2 regions of the Barnesiella sp. ET7 genome follow, and region 1 is predicted to be linked to the other one. Evidence: riboswitches for the same ligand, from Rfam matches in the RefSeq annotation. Region 1 holds a riboswitch; the other holds the start of a gene.
The links. Region 1 has a riboswitch for cobalamin ahead of NW211_RS03470 (hypothetical protein). Riboswitches for the same ligand answer to the same signal wherever they lie in the genome.
Positions count from the first base shown of each region.

Region 2: linked by a shared signal. The riboswitch ahead of NW211_RS03990 (DUF5074 domain-containing protein) and the one ahead of NW211_RS03470 (hypothetical protein) in region 1 are both predicted to bind cobalamin.

Region 1 is NZ_JANRHM010000004.1:2,430-6,873, forward strand. Features, by position in the region: gene NW211_RS03465 (alkaline phosphatase) at 1-1,028, shown strand, start outside; cobalamin riboswitch at 1,120-1,325, shown strand; gene NW211_RS03470 (hypothetical protein) at 1,466-2,557, shown strand; gene NW211_RS03475 (threonine/serine exporter ThrE family protein) at 2,934-3,701, shown strand; gene NW211_RS03480 (threonine/serine exporter family protein) at 3,698-4,219, shown strand; gene NW211_RS03485 (sulfatase) at 4,389-4,444, shown strand, end outside.
Region 2 is NZ_JANRHM010000004.1:149,153-153,596, reverse strand. Features, by position in the region: gene NW211_RS03995 (LamG-like jellyroll fold domain-containing protein) at 1-1,358, shown strand, start outside; cobalamin riboswitch at 1,585-1,781, shown strand; gene NW211_RS03990 (DUF5074 domain-containing protein) at 2,039-3,496, shown strand; gene NW211_RS03985 (DUF5074 domain-containing protein) at 3,521-4,444, shown strand, end outside.

The DNA of each region.
Region 1 (4,444 bases):
CTCAACAGCAGGGGGCAGCTGTGGGTATCGTGACCAGCAGCGAAATCGACGATGCCACGCCGGGGGCCTTCTATGCCCACCAGGGGAACCGCAACAACCGCTACGAGGTGGGGCTCGACCTGCTGGCGACGGGGTTCGACTTCTACGCCGGCAACCGATTCAAGCAACCGTCGCTCCCCGGCAGGGAGTCGCTCTACGACCTGCTGCCCAAGCGGGGATATGTGCTGGCTACCAGTGTAGACGATTACCAACGCAAGGCCCAGAAGGCCGGGAAGATGGTGCTGTTTCCCGAGCGAAGCATCACCTATGCCATAGACCGCCGGCCCGGCGACATGCGGCTGGCCGACCTCACCCGCTGCGCCGTGGATTTCCTGTCGCGCAACGAGCGGGGCTTCTTCCTGATGATCGAGGGGGCTCAGATCGATTGGGCGGGACACACGCGCGACGGGGCTACCGACCTGCGCGAGGTGAAAGACCTGGAGGAGTCGGTACAGATTGCCTGTGACTTTTACCGGGCTCACCCCGACGAAACCCTTATCATTGTTACGGCCGACCACGAAACGGGTGGTGTGGTACTGGGCACGGGCGAATATGCCCTCAACCTGCAGGCGCTCCAGTACCAGACGATGAGCGGCTCGACCTTCACCCGGCAGATTGCCGACTGGCGACGGGCTGGAGAACCGGTTTCGTGGGAGAGGGTGAAAACGGCTCTGTCGCAGGCCTTCGGCTTCTGGTCGCACCTCACCCTTACGGCCGAACAGGAGGCCCGCCTCAAACGGGTATACGAGGAGACCTTGCTCAACCCCTCGGACACATTGGTACAGTCGCTCTACGAGGCCAACGAACCGATGACCGAAACGGCCAAACAAATCATCAACGAGATAGCCCGCATCGCCTGGACCTGCGGCTCGCACACGGCCGGCTATGTGCCCCTCTATGCCATAGGAGCGGGTGCCGAAAAGTTTGGCGGAACCATCGACAACACCGATATTCCCCGAATCGTTTCCGAGATTTTCGGATATGAATAAATAGCTAATCTTCAGCGGAATACAAAAGACACAGTCTCTTTTGTGTAAGATTTTTTTAGAAAAACATTGTAAAATTAGGACAAAGGATATAACTTTGTCCCCCGTAATCGGTTTGCCCCGCCCGATTCGGCCGAGGCAATGAAAAGGGAATCGGGTGCAAATCCCGAACAGGCCCGCTGCTGTGAGTTTCGTATGAGTTTTCAGACAAATACTGCAATGCCACTAATCCAGACTCGATTGGGAAGGCGTCTGAGAGGGAGACAAGTCAGAAGACCTGCCGATTGCGTAGAAACAACTGTTGCCGGCTCCGTGGACCGAGCCGCCGGTCGAAAGAAAATTTTTCGGAAAAAAGAGATTTTTTGCTTGAGCAATAGGAGTAGGCGTCGCGTGGGCGACTCTATTCCGCCATTCAGTATTTAACTAAAAAAGAAAAGATTATGGCAAGAAAAATTCCTTTTAGTGTAGATATAACGGGGAGCTTCGTATACTCCGAGCCCCTCGTCGAAGCCCGCAAACTGTATCACGACGGGGTGTGGAGTTCGGCCAAGCTGCACGAAATCGAAGATAAAGAGATTTATCGCATTGTCGAGAAGTGCAAAGAGATAGGGCTGAAGTGTGTAACCGACGGCGACTACAAGTCGACCAACTATCTCGACTTTTTCCACCACTTGGAGAATATCACGAAACAGGAACCGGCTCAACCCGAAGAGGTGAAGGAGTCGGTTATCTCGGGCAAAATCGGATTTGACAACGCCTACCCCTCCACGCCGAAGGTGACCCAGCGCTTCACCTACCTGACGGGTATCATCGGGGGCGACATGTATGCCAAGGTGCTGCTCCCCTCGCCTGCTACACTGCTGGCCGAGCTGCTCCGCCCCGAGAACCGCTACAATACCGGGCGCTACTACCCCGATATGGATTTGCTCGTGCACGACATCGCCCAAACTTACCAGACGGTCATCAACGAGTTTTACGACATGGGGTGCCGATTCCTGCAACTGAGCGACTACGCCTGGAACCTGGCCGGCAACAGCGACCTCGAGCAGGTGGCCCAGGCCGCACACATCGACCTGCTTTCGCTGGTGGCTACCTCGGCCAAACTCACCGAGGCTTGTCTGGCTCAGAAACCCGACGACATGTGCATCTCGCTGCAGTTCCACGAGAAGTGGTGGCGCGTGGGCGACAAGGAGAAGACGGCCGAGCTGCTGCTCTCGACCCAGGCCGATGCCATTGCACTCGACTTCGGCGACCGCGAAAACGAGAACATCGACCTCTCCATGCTCAACTACTGCCAGGGCAAAGAGGTGATTCTGGGATTGATTTCGACCTCGAGCCTGCAACCCATATCGACCAGCAGCATCACGCTGCACATCGAGAATGCAGCTCGTCTGCTCCCGCTCGAGTCGCTCCACCTGAGCAGCCAGGGCGACTTCCGCGACAACGAGGGCAACAGCATCGTCTCGGAACAGATGATGTGGAGCAAAATCGTAACGATGAAAAATATTGCGAAGAGCGTTTGGGGCGAATAAATCGTTCGCCTCGACTACTCCCGACCTGTGAGCCGATAGTCGATGCGGTCAACATGCACCGGCTATCGGTTCTCTCTTTCCAATCTCTATCTTGAAAGAAGAGAATGGGCGGCCCGGGCACCGTCAAATGTCGAAAACTTCGTTTTCCACTTGCCACTGCTCTCGCCTTTCACTGTCTTTGTTATACGAAGATAGATGCGGCTTAACAAAAAATCTCAAACAAGTTTGGCTTTTTTGTATTCGCCTTTCACTATCTTTCCAGAAGAAAGGAGGCGGCTCGGCTCTGTCAAATGTCGAAAACTTCGTTTTCCATTTGCCACTGCTCTCGCCTTTCACTATCTTTGCACGCTGAAACATTGGTCAATACTACAATAAGGTGAACAACGTACACGAAGAACTGAAATCGGTATCGCAATTCCTCACGGAATATGCGACCTGTTTGATGGCATCGGGCGTACATACCTCGCGTATTGTGCGCAACACGGCCCGTATAGCCGAGTCGTTTGGGTTCGAAGCCCACATGACACTCTTTCACAAAACCATCAGCATGACCTTGCGAAGCAAGGACAACGCCCACGTATACAGCACGGTGAGTACCGCGAAATCGGGGGCAATCAATTTTGAATTCAACTCCGAATTGAGCGCCCTCAGCTGGGAAGCCTACGACAACCACCTCCCGCTCGACACGCTGTGGGAGAAATTCCACGCCATCACGAGCAAACCTCGCATGAACCCGTGGACGGTGTGGATTCTGGTGGGCTTTGCCAATGCTTCGTTCTGCCGGCTCTTCAACGGCGACTGGATAGCGGTAGCCGCCGTATTTGTGGCTACGCTCGTGGGATTCCGCATCAAACAAATATTGCACTTCAACCACTATTTCGTATTCACCATATCGGCATTTGTCGCATCGCTCATCGCCTCGATTACCATGTGGCAGCACTGGGGCACCACCCCCGACATCGCTATCGGTGCCAGCGTGCTCTACCTCATACCGGGCGTCCCCTTGATTAACGGGATTATCGATATTATCGAAGGTCATGTGCTGGCCGGCACCGCCCGACTCATCAACGCCCTGCTGTTGATTGTCTGCATCGCCTTCGGTATGGGTATCACTCTTTTAATGATGGGAGGGAAACTGTTATGATCGACTGGCAAATATTAGGCTCGGTCATTGCCGACGCCATCGGAGCTGCCATTGCAGCCATAGGCTTCGCCGTTATCTCCAACCCGCCCCGCCGGGCCATTCTGTATGCAGCATTACTGGCGGCCGTAGGTCACAGCATCCGGTTCGTACTGCTGAAATATGCAGGCCTCGACCTGGCTTCGGCCTCGTTTATCGCTGCCTTCTCGATAGGTATGCTCAGCCTGGCTGCCGGATACCGCATCTTCTGCCCGGCCACGGTACTGTACATACCGGCCCTGCTCCCGATGATTCCCGGTATGTATGCCTACCGCACGGTATTCTCGCTCATTCGATTCCTGCAAAGCAGCGGGAACGACAACGAGGCCATACACTACCTGCTCGAGATTTTCAAGAACGGAATCACCACAGCCTCGGTACTCTTCTCGCTGGGTGTAGGTGCCACCATACCCATATTCATATTTTACAAACGGGCCTTCAGCATGACCCGCGCAGCCAACCGCCCGAAGCGGCAAGCCTGACCCGCCCGATACGACACGATACAAATGCCCGCTCCCCCTTCGGTCCACCGCTCGAGGAGTGGGCATTAACATGTTTTATGGAGCGAGAGTCCTGAATAATCGAGATTTTCGTTATCATTGTAACCATTTTCGGTCTTCCCGAGAAAACTCATATAATACCAAGCACAACATGAAAAAGAATTTTTTCCTGAAAAGCACCCTGCTGCTGGCTTCGCTTGCCGGCAC
Region 2 (4,444 bases), 150 kb from region 1:
CCGACGATGAGGTGACGGGTGGAGAGCCCAACATCCTCTATACGGCCGTAGATTATGCCAAGGCCACGATTGCGCAGGCCACACCTGTCACCGACAACCTGAACGAGTGGAGCAAGTTGCCTGGCAACCCCATTATCGGTGGTCGCCCCAGCGGACTCTCCGACGATTTCCGCGACCCCTATTTCTTCCGCAACGGCGACAACGCCTACATCATTGTGGGCTCTTCGAAGAATGGGGTAGGCACAACCACTCTGCATCGCTACAACCCGCTCACCGGCATGTGGAGCAACGACGGCGACCTCTTCTTCACGGGCTCGTCGGCTGCCGAAGCCGGTACCTTCTGGGAGATGCCCAACATCACCCCGATGCCCGACGGCCGATGGCTGTTCACCGTCACGCCGCTCAACACATCGCAAGGTGTTCACACCCTGTACTGGACGGGCTCGATTGCCGCCGATGGAAAGTTTGTGCCCGATGCCGATTCTTCGCAACCGCGTCTGGTCGAACTGAACTCCCGCGACGGCTTCGGTCTCTTGTCGCCCACCATCTATCGGCACAACGACAAGGTGATTTCCCTGGGCATTGTCCCCGACAAGTTGTCGTCGGTCTCCAACTGGAACCTGGGTTGGGCTCACTGCTATTCGTTGCCTCGCGAGTGGTCTATTGCTGAGGACGGCTCGCTGTCGCAGAAACCTTATGAGGGGTTGACCGGGTTACGCACCACGACCACCTTTACCCGCACGGGGTTCGACCTGAACGGTACTCTCGACCTCTCGCCTGTGAGCGGACGCTCGGTCGAGATATGCGGCACATTCGAGGTGGGTGCCTCCGACTTCGGTTTCCACATCTTCAAGAGCGGCAGTGCCAAGGCCGTTGTTTCGTACACTCCGGCAACGGGTGAACTCGTGGCCGACTTCAGCGCCCTGCCTCGGTTGACCAACGACGCCGGCGTATACGACGGTGTCTATCGTTGCATCTTGCCCGAGCGTCCGGCCGTGGGGAGTGAGCTGAAGATAAATATCTTTATCGACCACTCCATCCTCGACATCTTCGTGAACGACAAGTGGGCTACCTCCATCCGTGTCTTCCCCACCGAAGCCGATGCCAACGGCATCGAAGCCTTTGCCTCGGCCACGACCCGGGTAAAGGAGCTGAATGCCTGGATACTCGAGGGGCAATCGGCGAGTTCGGGCATCGAGTCTGTGGTCTCCGACTGTGTGGATTCGGGAAGTGCCCGTGTCGATGTCTTCAATTTGCAAGGCATGAAGGTGCGGGCCAACGTACCTCGGGAGGTTGCTGCCGAGAATCTGCCGAACGGTTTCTACATTATCGGCGGCCAGAAGGTTCTGGTAAGATAAGTTTGGCAGTATAGAAAAAAATGGAGCCGGTGTAGGAGAGAACCGGCAAAACTTCTTCAGAGAAACTCATGAGCGCATACAGCCGCATCTCGGCTATATGCGCTCATGCTTTTTTTGTGGGGGGAGTGTGTTGTCAAGACCGCTGAGGATAAAGACTATAAGCTGCACCATATACAATCTGTTTGAAGTAGGAAGCGAAAAAGTTATCTTTCTCCAGAAAAAAATACTAATTTTACAGCCGATTGGTTCCAAAAGGCCCGCCGGGCCTCGAGGATTAAAAGGGAATCGGGTGAAAATCCCGGACAGTCCCGCTGCTGTGAAGCTCCGCCAACCGCTCGAATTCTATACGCCACTGATTGCAATATCGGGAAGGCCTCGAGTGGGGAGTCAGTCAGAAGACCTGCCGTCAGTTTTTGTTTTTAATCGAGCCCGTGGACAGGACGGTTAAATGTACGACGTAAATGCTATATACTTTTTTCAGGCTTTTCGAGCCATTCATAACCCGTGTCGGGGTGCTGTGTAAACCTGTTGGGGCATCTGCCCGGGAACAGGCAGGCACGACGCGTTGCCGTCTTGACAATATGGCAACGGCCGGGCTTGCCGTCTCTTCTCCGGCCCGGGACCTTGTTTTGCAAATTTTCAACAACTTGTTAAATAATAGATTTTTATCCAAAAGTAGAATGATGAAAGTAAGAAAGATGTGGGGCGTGCTGCTGGTAGCGGTAGCTCTGATTATGGGCAGTTGCTCGAAAGAGAGTGAAGAACCGATGCCCGACCCGAAGTTTGAGTGGACAACGGCTGTTGCAACCGATGTGCCGGTATTTGTGGTTCCCGATACCCAAGTAGAGATTGCCTATGCGGCAGAGCATGTGCAGTCGGTCAAGACCGAATCGCTGCCCGCCGGGTGGAGTGCAACGGTCGACCAGGATGCCCGGAAAATCGAAATCTCGGCCATGGCCGATGCCGAAACAAAAGCTACGCTCACCGTCACGGTAGCGGGCGCAGGCGGGAAGAACCTTTCGCAAAAGGTGGAGCTGTATTGTCTGAATGCCTTTGACGACCCGGCCGGGGTCTTTGTGCTCAACGAGGGGAACATGACTACCGAGAACGGCTCGCTCACCTGGATTTCGCCCGAGGGGTATGTGGTGGCCGATGCCTACAAGACGGTCAACGGTACCGAGCTGGGCAACGTGGCACAGGACATGGCATTCTGTAACGGCAAGGTCTATATCATCTCGCAGAACGGCAACAAGAACCCCAACGGCACGGTGTTCGAAAACGACGGCATGCTGGTGGTGGCCGATGCCCACACCTTGAAGCGGACGGCCGCCTACACGAACGACGACCTGCAGGGGCTCGACTGGCCCACGCATATCGCCGTGCTCGACGAGCAGCATCTCTATATCCGCGACAACGCCGGTATCTACCGTTTCGACCCCACGGCCAAGTCGCTGACCTTCGTGACCGGTTCGGACGGTGCGCCGAAGAGCCGCTTCGTGACGATGGGAGGCAAGGCCTACACCTTCAAGTCGGGCTATTTGAGCAAGATTCTCGAGCTCTCGACCGAGAGCGATGCCGTGACGTCGATTTCGTTCCCGTACAGCATCCCCTGCATGATCAACCGTGTGCTGGGCATTCAGGGCGCCGACGACGGCCGGATGTGGGTGATGACCTCTACCTCGACGACCGTAGGCTCGGGACAGATTGCCATCGGCAAGTTCAACCTGTCGGACCGCTCGATGATTCAGCGCCGCATAGGCGTTGAACCGGCCGTGGGTTCGTCGGGCGAGGCCTTCGCCGCCTATGGCAACAACCTCTACTATGCCGATGGGGTGACGGTCTACTGTCTGCCTTTCGACGAGAGCGAAGATCTCAAGGCCGACTCGGGTCTCGAGGCCGAGCAATGGATGGTCGACCTCTCTGCTCTGGACAAGAACGCCGGCATCCGTTACAACGGACTGGGCGTGCACCCCAAGTCGGGACGTGTCTACATCAATACCCTCAAATCGTATGCCCTCTTCGGGCAGAACCAGATCTGGGGATTCGACTTTGCCACCAGCACCGAGGCTCCGGCCGTCAAATACGAAAACTATACCCACTTCCCCGCCGGCTTCTATTTCCCGGCCGGTCGTCAGTAATCTGTAAGAAATATGTTTTGCGCAATGAATAACAGATGGATTGCAGCCCTCGTGCTGACGGGGGCCATGGTTGCGGCGGGCGGTTGCTCGTCCGACCCCGAACTTGTAGGTAACGGTGGTAATACGGGCGGTGGCGGCACTAATCCGCCCACGGCTCTCGGCGGATATGCTTCGCCCGACGGAGTGTTGATTCTCAACCAGGGAGCCCCGCGTCTGGAGAACGGCTCGGTCACCTGGATTTCACCCGAGGGGCAGGTCGAGCAGAATGTCTACCGTACCGTCAACGGTTCGGCCTGCGGCAATACGTCGCAAGATCTCTACCTCTATGGAAACAAGATTTACATCATGAGCAACAATACCGAGGTGCCCGATTTGGGAAACAGCGAGCCGGGCGACGGGACTATCGTCATTGTCGATGCCGAGACCTTCCGCCGCGAGAAGGTATTCCATTTCAAGGACCTGAAGTTTCATAAACCCGAGGGCTCGCTCGAGGTGGTCGACTCGTTGCCGCTGGTCACGCCGCTCGAGAATCTGGCCGTTATCGACGAGCATAACCTCTTTCTGGCCGACGGACAGGGCATGTTCCGCCTCGATACCGAGACCGGCGAGTTGACTCTCGTGGAGGGTGGATACCACTTCGGCAACCAGGGGAATACAATCGAGACCGTTGTGGGCACACGCGGCATGACCGTCATCGGCGATCACCTCTATTGTTCCGGCGGGGGATTCTGGACCAATACCCAGCTCTTCGAGTTCACGAAAGACAGCAACAAGTTGACCCGTTCGCTCGACCTTTCGGGCGAATTTATCAGCGGTATCTGTCGCACGGGCGACCACGAAATCGTGGTGGCTACCTGCGGTCGCTCGGGCAGCCTGAAAAGTTATCTCACCTTTGTCGATACCGAGACCATGAGCGTCATACTCGAGAAACCCATCAGTGCCGACATC